4 regions of the Psychrobacillus sp. NPDC096426 genome follow, and region 4 is predicted to be linked to each of the others. Evidence: riboswitches for the same ligand, from Rfam matches in the RefSeq annotation. Region 4 holds a riboswitch; each other region holds the start of a gene.
The links. A riboswitch is a leader RNA that binds a small molecule or an ion and turns the genes downstream of it on or off. The one in region 4 is predicted to bind S-adenosylmethionine.
Positions count from the first base shown of each region.

Region 1: another riboswitch for S-adenosylmethionine. It lies ahead of metA (homoserine O-acetyltransferase MetA); the one in region 4 lies ahead of ACIQYS_RS13480 (methionine ABC transporter ATP-binding protein).
Region 2: another riboswitch for S-adenosylmethionine. It lies ahead of ACIQYS_RS17000 (bifunctional homocysteine S-methyltransferase/methylenetetrahydrofolate reductase); the one in region 4 lies ahead of ACIQYS_RS13480 (methionine ABC transporter ATP-binding protein).
Region 3: another riboswitch for S-adenosylmethionine. It lies ahead of ACIQYS_RS14975 (methionine biosynthesis PLP-dependent protein); the one in region 4 lies ahead of ACIQYS_RS13480 (methionine ABC transporter ATP-binding protein).

Region 1 is NZ_JBIWEX010000036.1:10,224-13,386, forward strand. Features, by position in the region: gene ACIQYS_RS20730 (VOC family protein) at 131-1,060, shown strand; SAM riboswitch class I at 1,214-1,321, shown strand; gene metA (homoserine O-acetyltransferase MetA) at 1,405-2,313, shown strand; gene ACIQYS_RS20740 (aldo/keto reductase) at 2,352-3,163, opposite strand, start outside.
Region 2 is NZ_JBIWEX010000022.1:39,651-42,813, reverse strand. Features, by position in the region: gene ACIQYS_RS17010 (protoporphyrinogen oxidase) at 1-62, shown strand, start outside; gene ACIQYS_RS17005 (nuclease-related domain-containing protein) at 263-1,153, shown strand; SAM riboswitch class I at 1,371-1,476, shown strand; gene ACIQYS_RS17000 (bifunctional homocysteine S-methyltransferase/methylenetetrahydrofolate reductase) at 1,657-3,163, shown strand, end outside.
Region 3 is NZ_JBIWEX010000018.1:8,490-11,652, reverse strand. Features, by position in the region: gene ACIQYS_RS14985 (hypothetical protein) at 1-23, shown strand, start outside; gene ACIQYS_RS14980 (M20 metallopeptidase family protein) at 83-1,279, opposite strand; SAM riboswitch class I at 1,447-1,553, shown strand; gene ACIQYS_RS14975 (methionine biosynthesis PLP-dependent protein) at 1,637-2,758, shown strand; gene metC (cystathionine beta-lyase) at 2,755-3,163, shown strand, end outside.
Region 4 is NZ_JBIWEX010000015.1:36,800-39,962, reverse strand. Features, by position in the region: gene ACIQYS_RS13500 (arsenate reductase family protein) at 1-262, shown strand, start outside; gene gcvH (glycine cleavage system protein GcvH) at 337-717, shown strand; gene ACIQYS_RS13490 (toprim domain-containing protein) at 794-1,144, shown strand; gene ACIQYS_RS13485 (thioredoxin family protein) at 1,156-1,476, shown strand; SAM riboswitch class I at 1,518-1,622, shown strand; gene ACIQYS_RS13480 (methionine ABC transporter ATP-binding protein) at 1,816-2,841, shown strand; gene ACIQYS_RS13475 (methionine ABC transporter permease) at 2,834-3,163, shown strand, end outside.

The DNA.
Region 1 (3,163 bases), on a different contig from region 4:
TTAATCAAACTATTGCAAATAAAAAAAGTAAATGATAATGTGATATAAACCCATAAAAAAACTAGGGATTAGTATAGAGTATCTTTAGAAGCTATTGATTGGCTAAGTAAAGAAAGTTGGGAGAGTTTATATGACAAAGACAGAACAACCATTTGTTATTCATCCAGATACATATATTGGACATGTTGTATTAAAAGTGATGGATTTAGAAAGACAAATAGCATTTTACGAGGATGTTGTTGGATTACAAGTAATTCAACAGGATAATACAAAAGCTTTACTTGCTGGAAAAGGTGGTAAAAAAGCAATTTTAGTACTAGAAAAATCAGCAGATGAATTACAGCCTTCAAGAAGCACCGGCGTTTTCCATACAGCATTTTTATTGCCGACTAGGGAATCATTTGCAACGAAGTTTTTTCATATTTTACGAAGCAAAAAGACGGTAGATAGCCCAAGGGAGCAAGAACAGCGTTTTACGCATTTTGAACGTTTCATCCCAATTGCTCGTTTAGATAGCGCAAGTGATCATGGCTACAGTGAAGCATTTTATTTATATGATATTGAAGGAAATGGAATTGAAATTTACGCAGATCGAGCAGTAGAAGACTGGTCCAAATACCCAGGTGGGAGTAATCCGTTAGATCTTAAAGAGTTAGCTGAAATTGCGGATTTTGATACAGATGGTAGTATTCCAGCTGAAACTAAAATTGGACATGTGCATTTACGTGTAGGAAATGTACAGGAATCTACAAAATTTTATGTAGATGTTATTGGATTCGAAAAACAAACAATATTAGAGTCTGTATTTTTTATTTCAGCAGGTGGATATCACCATCATATTGCAGGGAATGTTTGGGCGGGGGAAAACAATCCTCAGCCAAAAGCAAATGCAACTGGATTAAAAGAATACACAATAGTACTTCCAACAAATGAGGCTTTGGAAGAATTGAAAAAACAGTTTAAACAACACAATTATGATATACAAATGCATGAACAAACACTTTCTACAAAAGATCCAAGTGGAAATGGTATCATTTTTGAAATACAAAATTTACATTAGCATAATTAAAGACCTTCCTAATATTTCTTTGGGAGGTCTTTATTTGCTTAATAACAACAAGGTTTAAATAAATGTTTATTTATTAATTCTAAATAGTTGCACAAATAGTTTTCCCGTGATAATCTTTATAAGATTAAATAAACAAATTTAATATTCTTATCAAGAGAAGCTGAGGGAATGGCCCTGTGAAGCTTCAGCAACCTCTGAGTTGTCAGAAAGGTGCTAACTCCTACAAGATTTTTTTATCTTGAGAGATAAGAACAGAGAGCTATCAATACACCCTCTTTTCTTATCTATAAGAAAAGAGGTTTTTTTTATGTTACATAGAAAGGAAGAGAAAGACAATGCCGATTAATGTACCAAAGCACTTGCCAGCAACTAAAATTTTAAAAAAAGAAAAGATATTCGTGATGGATGAAGAACGTGCTACTGAGCAGGACATCCGTCCTATCAATATCATAATATTAAATTTAATGCCTGAAAAAGAGAAAACAGAACTACAGCTGTTAAGACTTTTAGGGAATACACCATTACAAGTGAATGTTACTTTTATGAATATGGCTTCTCATGAATCTAAAAATGTAAGTAAAACGCATTTAGATACATTTTACACAACGTTCGAAGAGATCAAACACCGTAAGTACGATGGTATGATTATTACCGGGGCCCCTATTGAACATTTGCCATTTGAAGAAGTAAATTACTGGGAAGAAATGGTCCAAATAATGGACTGGGCAAAAACGAATGTTACGTCCGTTTTACATATATGTTGGGGAGCACAAGCAGCTCTATACCATCATTATGGAATCGATAAATATGACTTACCAAAGAAATGTTTTGGTGTGTTTGCTCATCAGCTATCTGATTTAACGGTGAATCTAGTGCGAGGTTTTAACGATGTATTTAACGCACCAGTATCCCGTTATACATCGGTTTCTTATGATGAAATTAAAAACGAACCAAGATTAAATTTACTATCTAAATCTGACGAAGCCGGCGTATTTCTTATTATCTCCAAAGATGAAAAACATATAATGGTTACTGGTCATTTAGAATATGATGCGACAACTCTAGCAGACGAATATAGCCGTGATGTGGATAAAGGAATTGATATAGATGTGCCGGAAAATTATTTTCCTAACGATGATCCATCTAAAGAACCATTAAATACATGGCGTTCACATACGCATTTATTATTTTCTAACTGGTTGAACTATTATGTGTACCAACAAACACCTTACGAATGGGAATAAACAAAAGCACAGAGCGGAAGTTCGCTCTGTGATGGTATTTATTTAAAGATACGATCGATTTCCGCAACCTCGTCAGGTGTAAGCTGCACATCTTGTGTTTTTAAATTATCTAAAACTTGATCCGGTTTTTTCGCTCCGGGAATGATTACATCGATTGCATCTTTCGCTAAATACCAGGCAAGTACAACATTTGAAATCGCAACACTTTTATCATTAGCTATTTGACGAAGTTGTTCTACTTTTTCTAAATTGCGAACAAATGCTTCTCCTTGGAATAATGGATTTTTGGAACGGCCATCTTCAAATGTACTATTTTTATCGAATTTTCCTGTTAATAGGCCTGAAGCGAGTGGGAAATAAGGGATAAAGGAAATATTATGCTCCAACGTATATGGCATAAAATCATTTTCTGCATTTCGATTTAACAAATTATAACCAGATTGAAGAACATCAATATATCCATTTTGGTTACCTTCTTTTAATTGATCTAGTGTGAAGTTTGAAACACCAATCGCTCGAATTTTCCCTTCTTCTTTTAACCGGTGAAGTGTTCCAATTGCTTCTTCTTTTGGCGTGTCCTCATCTGGATAATGTATGTAAAATAAATCAATATAGTCTGTTTGAAGACGGCGCAAACTATTTTCCACTGTTTCTCTTAAAAACTTAGGAGAGTTGTCTATTAAAAATTGTCCATCTTCTAATTTATGCGCACCTTTTGAAGCTAAGACAATTTCGTGACGGCTTTTACTTTCTTTTAATACTTCTCCAATTAACTCTTCCGATCTCCCTTTCCCATAAATGAAGGCCGTATCCAAAAAGTCAATTCCATTATTAATTGCTGCGCGAACGA
Region 2 (3,163 bases), on a different contig from region 4:
GCATAGGTGCTTGTATTAAAAATGGAAAAGAAACTGCGGAGTTAATTGCTGCAAGAAATTAATTTTAGATAAGAATGTGGGACCAAAATTTAATTTTGGTCCTTTTTTTATTGGCAAAATGAAATTGTTCGTGTTTTGATGGAATTTACAATTTTTGAGAATGTGATACGATGCGGATGGGGGTGGTTTATTGATCGTTAAAACACGTTCATATGAGTATAACTTGGTAGGCTTACAGTTTCTGGATAGGAGGTTGCCAGATATGCACGCTATGAAAGAGTTGATCCATTCCAAGGTGCAAGCTGCGAGAGCGGGAGTTAATGGTGAGGTAAGGGTGGATGATGTGTTTCAGAAATATTCATTTCCTTTTGAGTATGTAGTGCTACACGATGTAAGTTTAGAGTCCCGGGGGAAATTTCAGATGGACACGATTTGTTTGACGCAGTATTTCGCGGTTATTTTAGAAAGTAAAAATATCGGAGGGAGCTTGTCGTTTAAGGATAATCCACTCCAATTAGTTCGAGAGTTAGACGATGGGAAAATGGATGCATTTGAGAGTCCTGAGGTCCAAATTGAACGAAACAAGTATTTGTTGAGTGACTGGTTTCGTTCCATTGGTGTGGAGCTTCCTATTTATGGGGTGATTGTATTAAGTAATCCTAAAACAATCGTAGTGAATTCTCCGCATAAATTTCCAATAATTTTCCCACAAACGATTCCAGTATTTTTACGAAATATTCCAAGGGCCAAAGTTTATATGGATGTGCACCAAATGCATAATCTTGCGAAGGAAATCGTAGCAAGCCATCGGTCGTACATTCCTTATCCAATGTGCAAGAGATGGAGTATAGACCCACGTGATTTGTTGACAGGTGTGCTTTGTGAAAAGTGCGATAAGCTTGTGATGGTGAAGCGGAAAAACGGATGGAACTGTTTGAACTGTGGTCATGTGGATCGGCACGCCCATGAGAAAGCAATTCGAGAGTGGTTTGTGCTAATTGGAGAGAGCATTAATAATCGGCAGTGTCGATATTTTTTGCAGTTGGACTCTTTTCAATCCGCCTCACGTATTTTAAATTCGATGGGACTTGTTAGAGAGGGCACATCTAAAAGTAACACAATTTATAAGTGGATTTGGGATGAAAAAAGTTGAATCGGATAATGAACCAGCAGAATAGGATAATAGATGCTGATAATCGGATAATGAATGGGAGAAATCGGATAACCGACTAGGATAATCGGATAATCAGTACCATTAATCGGATAATACTGTAATCGCCATAACAAAATTAAGAAAATTCAAATCATTACTTGACGCTTCACCTTATTAAAGGTACGATAAAACTACTATATAAAAACTGAATATTAAATTCTTATCAAGAGAAGCTGAGGGACTGGCCCTTTGAAGCTTCAGCAACCTGCCGAATAGGTTAGGTGCTAAATCCAGCAGACGGTTAATAGTCTGAAAGATGAGAAGGGACGAATTTTGTAAACTCGTAAAGCCTTCTTTTTAAAGTGGGCTTTTTTATTTTTTATTTAGTCGGGGCGGATGTCACAGATTTTGTAAGGAGTTCATCGAACAAGTTCGATGCAGAATCTGGACGCACTGTTTTATGCGCCAAGGCGAATTTGATTAGATAGAGAGGATGAGTGCAAATGAGTTTGTTAGATAAGTTGAAAACGAATATGTTAACAGCGGATGGGGCGATGGGAACGCTCCTCTATTCAAACGGAATTGATTATTGCAATGAAGAATTAAACATCGAAAGACCAGAAATTATCGAAAAAATCCACCAGGACTATATTGCCGCTGGTGCAGATATTATTCAAACAAATACATACGGTGCGAATGCGATTAAACTAGCAAGATATGGACTGGAGAATCGTGTAAAAGAAATAAATGAAGCGGCAATTCAAATCGCGAAACGAGCTGCCGCACCAGGCGGACAATTTGTACTTGGAACAATAGGTGGAATTCGAGGGATTCGAAAAAGCGATGCAACTTTAGAGGAAATTATTCAAATGGTCGACAGCCAAGTAAATCATTTGCTTACTGGAAATCCAGATGGACTATTACTTGAAACGTATTATGATTTCGAAGAGTTAGCTGCGACTGTGACACATTTACGAAAACGGACGAATACACCGATCATCGCGCAAGTATCGATGCATGAGCCGGGTATATTGCAAAACGGGCTATCATTAAACGATGCACTACAACAGCTGGACGCAATAGGAGCAGACGTCGTTGGAGTCAATTGTCGTCTAGGCCCTTTCCATACGATACAAGCGCTCGAAGGGGTCACGCTTCCGAAAAGTGCATTCCTTTCTGCATTCCCCAATGCCAGTTTGTTGGACATGGAAGATGGACGTATTGTGTACGAATCGGAGGCTGATTATTTCGGTCGTGCGGCGCTAAACTTACGTGAAGAAGGGGTTCGATTGATCGGTGGATGCTGCGGAACGACTCCTAAGCATATCGAAGCAACCAAAAAAAGAATTGGTCATTTACCACCATTAACTAAGAAAGTCGTTGCCCCTAGAAAGCAGATTATCATTCGCGAGGCAGAGCCGAATATTAACGAACCGCTTCATGAAAAAGCACAAAAGGAACGGACGATTATTGTAGAACTAGACACTCCACGTCATCTAGATACGACAACTTTTATGGAAGGTGCTAATAAGCTTTACGATGCTGGTGTAGATGCCGTAACAATGGCGGATAATTCACTTGCTTCCCCTCGCATAAGCAATATGGCGATGGGGTCGATGTTAAAGCTGCAAAACAATATTCGACCACTTGCACATATTACTTGCCGAGATCGCAATCTTATCGGTCTGCAATCCCATTTAATGGGGTTGGATGCACTCGGTATTCATGACATTTTGGCGGTAACAGGAGATCCAACAAAAGTAGGGGACTTTCCGGGGGCCACAAGCGTTTATGATGTTTCAAGTTTGGAATTAATCCAATTAATAAAGCAGTTAAATGAAGGTATTTCCTTCTCGGGGAAATCACTTCGAAAAAAAGCAAACTTCTCTGTGGCGGCGGCTTTTAATCCAAACGTTCGAGTATTAGACCGCGCAGTAAAAAGATTAGAGAAGAAAATCGAGTGTGGAGCAGATTATTTCATCACGCAACCTGTGTATACAAAAGAAAAGA
Region 3 (3,163 bases), on a different contig from region 4:
TCTTTCTTCCAATGTTGATGTAACTAAATTCTACATTTACGGCATGTCCGGAGTACTTTCCGCACATGCCTATTTTTTAATATTAAAACAAGTAATGTGCGACAATTTTAACAAATGATTTTTCAATGTTTAACAACGCTCTTTCATCAAAGTCAAACTTTGGATGATGATGTGGATACTGCGTATTTTGGTCTTCATTTTGAGAGCCTACTTTGAAATAAGTACCTGGCTTTTCCAATAAGAAATAGGAAAAATCTTCTGCACCCATAGATGCGTCCATATCAATCACGTTTTCTTCACTAAACACGTCCGACAACAAATTTTGGACGAGCGCGCTTTCCTCAAGATGATTGTATAGTGCAGGATAACCGTGAAGATAGTCGATTTCAAAATGAGCATGGAATCCTTTTGTAATTCCCTCTACAATCGAATAAATCTCCTCTTTTACTTGTTTTCGTACTGATTCACTAAATGTACGGACAGTTCCCTCCAATTTAGCCGTATCAGCAATAATATTAAAAGCACTCCCTGCATGGAATACACCGATTGTAACTACGGCAGATTCTAATGGATCAATTCTACGGCTTACTATTTTTTGAAGCGAATTGACGATTTCACTTCCAATGACTATAGAATCGACTGAGTCTTGAGGTCTTGCTCCGTGTCCACCAATTCCTTGGATCTTAACCTCAAACTTGTCTACTGCCGCCATTTTATATCCCGCCCCAACAGAAGCTTTTCCAATGGGGACTTTTGAATCGAGATGTGCAGCAAAAACATAATCGACACCATCTAGCACGTTTTCTTCGATCATGAACTTTGCCCCACCTGGAGGCTGTTCTTCAGCCGGTTGAAAGATGAATATGATTTTACCTTTAATTTTTTCTCGATATTTACTTAACGTTTGTGCTGTTGCAAGAAGAGCTGTTGTATGCCCATCATGACCACAAGCATGCATTACACCAGGATTAAGCGATTTATAAGGCACGTTTTTCTCATCTTCAATAGGTAACGCGTCAAAATCTGCTCTTAAAGCAATCGTTTTTCCAGCTTGTGCACCGGTCAAAATTCCGATTAGACCATGTCCACCAATGTTCTTCTTCACTACTAATCCAAAGTCTTCTAATTTGTCTGCAATATATTTAGCTGTTTCCGTTTCTTCAAAAGATAACTCAGGATGTTGGTGTAAATATCTTCTCCAACTAACAATTTCGTCAAAACTATTGTCTATTTCAGTGAAAATAGACTGTAGATCCGTTTCTTGTGTAACCGATTCCATTTTCTTTCCTCCATTCTTCATTTTAAATTCATACTAAACATATTGGATTATATACTTATCTGAATTACTTTTCAACAGACAAAAGTTTTACAAAAATGATGTTGTATAAATATTCAACTCATGATACCATTACTTCAATAAAACTTTTAGAAAATTTCATATTTTATTTCTTATCCAGAGAGACGGAGGGATTGGCCCGAAGATGTCTCAGCAACCAGCCACATGTAGGTATGGTGCTAACTCCAATAGACAGCAATTGTCTAGAAGATAAGAAGACTAACTTCAATTTTTTTGAGGATTCTCTTCTTATAGGGAATCCTCTTTTTATTTTAATTTATTGGTAGAGGATGATTATTAATGACAAAAAAGTGTTTAGAAACCGAATTAGTGCAATTAGGAAATCATAGTGATCCGCGGACAGGTGCCGTCAATCCCCCTATTCATTTATCAACAGCTTATAAACATGCAGGGGTTGGTCAATCCACCGGTTACGACTACACGCGTACAAAAAATCCAACGCGCACAATTTTAGAAGAAGGAATTGCGAAGTTAGAAGGAGGGGATGCTGGTTTTGCCTGTAGTTCTGGTATGGCCGCAATCCAGTTAATATTGTCTCTTTTCCGATCTGGGGATGAAATCATTGCGCCTGAAGATCTTTACGGTGGGACATATCGTTTGTTCAATCAATACGCAGATTCCTACAATATTCGTACTTCTTATGCCACGTTTGAATCCGTAGAGGAAGTAGAAGCATTAATAACGGAAAACACAAAAGCACTTTTCATCGAAACACCTACTAATCCACTCATGCAAGAAATTGACATTGCACAATACAGTGATTTAGCAAAAAAATATCAATTACTACTGATCGTGGATAACACGTTCTTAACTCCTTACTTACAAAGGCCAATTGAGCTAGGGGCAGATATTGTGATGCATAGTGGCACTAAATATATTGGTGGGCATAATGATGTCCTTGCTGGTCTCGTTGTAACTAAAGGGAAAACACTTAGCGAAAAATTGATTATTAATCATAATGCTGCAGGAGCAGTTCTCTCCCCTTTCGATTCTTGGTTATTAATTCGGGGACTAAAAACGCTACACTTGCGCATGAAACAACATGATGCGAATGCGAAGAAAATCGTGGAGTTTTTACAAAATGAAACTGCTGTAAAAGAAGTATTTTACCCTGGAATTGGGGGTATGCTTTCTTTCCGCTTACACAAAAGCGAATGGGTTGGACCATTTTTAGAAAACCTTCAATTAATCGTTTTTGCGGAGAGTTTAGGTGGCGTTGAAAGCTTCATCACGTACCCTACTACACAAACCCATGCGGAAATTCCAGAAGAAGAGCGGATTGCAAGAGGTGTGGATAATAGTTTGTTACGCTTTTCTGTTGGTGTAGAAGAAGCAGAAGATTTAATTGCGGATTTGAAACAAGTTTTTGCGAAATTAGAAAGGGATGTGATTCACTCATGAGTAACGTGAACGAAAGCTTGGAAACTAGCTTAATCACAGCCTCCACACGTGGAAATTACGAACAAAAAACAGGCGCAGTCAACGTACCAATCTATTTATCTTCTACATTCCACCAAGAAAGTTTTGATAGTTTTGGACCATATGACTATAGTAGATCCGGCAACCCGACTAGAGATGCCTTAGAAAAAACGATCGCTGAGCTAGAAGGTGGCACAAGAGGCTTTGCTTTTGCTTCTGGTATTGCGGCAATATCCTCTGCTCTAATGTTACTTTCTTCAGGAGACCATCTTGTTGTAACAGAGGAAGTTTACGGTGGGACATATCGTTTCATAACAGAAGTTTTACCGAGATTCGGAATTGACCATTCGTTTGCAGATTTTACAAATGTAGAGGCAATAGAAAAAG
Region 4 (3,163 bases):
TGACAATCCACCTACAAAAGAATTAATAAAAGAAATACTAGAAAAAACAAACATCGAAATAAAGAAACTTTTTAATACAAGTGGAACAAAATATCGAGAACTACAATTAAAAGACAAGCTTCCAAATATGACAGAAGAAGAACAGATTGAAAAGCTAGTATCCGATGGGATGCTAGTGAAAAGACCACTTGTTTTTGATGGTAAACATCTGACACTTGGTTTTAAAGAAGAAGAGTTTGAACAAATTTGGATAAAGTCCTAAAGTAGTTGTTTTTATCATAAAAATATGTGAATATTATAGATGAATATATAACTTATTTGAGAGGGGTATAATTTATGAGCACACCAAAAGAATTGAAATACTCAGAAGAGCATGAATGGGTAAAAACAGAAGGTGGTAATGCACGTATCGGTATTACTCATTTTGCACAATCTGAGCTTGGGGATATCGTGTTTGTTGAACTTCCACAAGTGGGAGACGATATTAAAGCAGGAGACCCATTCGGTAGTGTAGAATCAGTAAAAACTGTTTCAGAACTTTATGCGCCTATTAGTGGAAAAGTTGTAGAAGTAAATAGCGAACTAGAAGATAGCCCTGAATTTGTAAACGAATCTCCGTATGAAAATGCATGGATGATCGTCGTAGAACCATCAGATACTTCTGAAATTGATGGCTTATTAAGTGCTGAACAATACGAAGAATTAATTGCAGAATAATAATCAAAACGCCGGTTAATTGTCGGCGTTTTTTTCATATACTGAGTTAACGATGATAATTAGGGAGAGAAGCTAATTGGCTAAAGTTTTTAGTGAAAAAGTAATTCTCGTCGAAGGAAGATCGGATAAGCTTCAGCTTTTACGACTTCTTGATGAATCCCCAGAAATTATTTGTACAAATGGTACGATCTCTAATGTAAAGCTAGAGGAAATTTTGAGCCCATACGATGATTTACCCATATACGCTTTTTTAGATGCGGATAAATCAGGTGAACAAATACGTTCCGTCGTCCGAAAAGAATATCCAGAAGCAATTCATCTTTACACGAATCCGATGTATTGCGAAGTCGCCAATACCCCTTTCAAAGTTTTGGCATCTATACTGAAACGTGTTAATATTAAAGTGAAAAAAGAATTTTTACTTTAGGATGATGTTTTGTGAATGAATGGACGCGTGAACAGTGGGAGCAATTAAAAAATGGCAACCAGCTTTCGCTATTCTATCTCTATACACCGATGTGCGGTACTTGCATGGTAGCAAGTAAAATGATGCAAGTGATTAATGAATTAGTACCGAATCCAGTTGGCCAAGCAAATATAAATTATTTAGAAAACCTAGCGATGGAATATGAAATTGAAAGTGTCCCATGCCTGTTGATTGCCAAACAAGGTCATGTATATAAAAAAATATACGCTTTTCAATCCGTTCCTTTTCTGTTAGAAACAATAAAAAGAATTGACGACGAAGTAGAAATGTGATAAAATACGTCTTACTGAGTCATATAAATTAAATAGTGTTACTCTTATTAAGAGTGGTGGAGGGAAGTGCCCTATGAAGCCCGGCAACCGTCATGAAAATGAAATGGTGCCAAATCACGCAAAGCGAATGCTTTGGGAAATGAGAGAATGGAAAAGTTCTATTTATAGATAACTTACTTCCCTTCTGCTCTTTTGCAGAAGGGATTTTTTACTTTATTCAGCAGTTATTGTTTGCGACGAGTAACCGCAGGAGCAGTGTTCAAACCTTGCAAAAATAAAGTATAAGCCTTGGGCGTAAGTACTCCGAGGCGTAATTGATTAGGAGGGTGTGAGATTTACATGATAAGTTTAAAAGACGTTTCGAAGAAGTTTAAAACGAAACAAGGTACGATAATTGCTGTTGACGATGTAAATCTTGACATAAAGCAAGGCGAGATTTTCGGCATTATTGGATATAGTGGTGCTGGGAAAAGTACATTAATCCGGTTGCTCAATGGATTAGAGAAACCAACTGCTGGACAAATAGTTGTAAACGGAAAAGAAATTACTTCTATAAATGAGGACAAACTTCGTCAAGTTCGACACAAAGTGAGTATGATTTTCCAACATTTTAACTTGTTATGGTCCAGAACAGTCGCAGAAAACATTGCTTTCCCGCTTGAAATAGCTGGAGTTCCAAAAGATCAGCGAGTAGCACGAGTGAATGAGTTGATAGAGCTTGTAGGCTTAGAAGGGAGAGGCAATTACTATCCTTCCCAACTATCAGGTGGGCAGAAACAACGTGTAGGAATTGCCAGAGCATTAGCAAATCGTCCAGAAGTATTGCTATGCGATGAAGCAACATCAGCCCTGGATCCAGAAACAACGGATGCTATTTTGGATCTATTAGTCAGCATTAATGAGAAGCTAGGTTTAACGATTGTATTGATCACACACGAAATGCAAGTCATTCAAAAAATTTGCAATCGCGTGGCGGTAATGGAAGGTGGACACGTAGTTGAAGAGGGCGACGTGTTAGAAGTTTTCCAAAATCCACATCAACCGATTACCAAAAGATTTGTTTCACAAGTTTCTGAATCGACGCAAACAATGCAAACGATCCAAAACTTAGTGGATCTATATCCAAATGGGAAGTTAATCAAACTCACCTTTGTTGGAGAACAAACGGAACAACCAATACTTTCTAGGCTGATCAAACAATTCGAACTAGAAGTGAATATTGTGCAAGGAAATATATCGCATACAAAGAGCGGTGCATTTGGTACACTAATTCTGCAATTAGAGGGCGATGCATTTGCAGTCGATGAAGCGATCCAATTTATACATGATCAAAAAGTAAGTACAGAGGTGATCAACAATGATTAATACGCTTTTTCCGAATGTTGATTGGCCTAAAATGTGGGACGCTGCGCTCGAAACATTATATATGACGGCAATTTCTACTATATTAACAGCAGTTATTGGTTTAGCACTCGGTCTTTTATTATTCTTAACAAGTCCACATCAAGCATGGGCAAATAAGCTAGCGAACTGGTTAACAGGGGCTTTTGTAAATATATTCCGATCTATTCCGTTTATTATTTTAATCATTTTATTAATTCCTTTAACGAAATTTTTAGTTGGCACAATGCGTGGGCCAAATGCAGCGTTCCCTGCTCTCGTCATTGGGGCTGCTCCGTTCTATGCG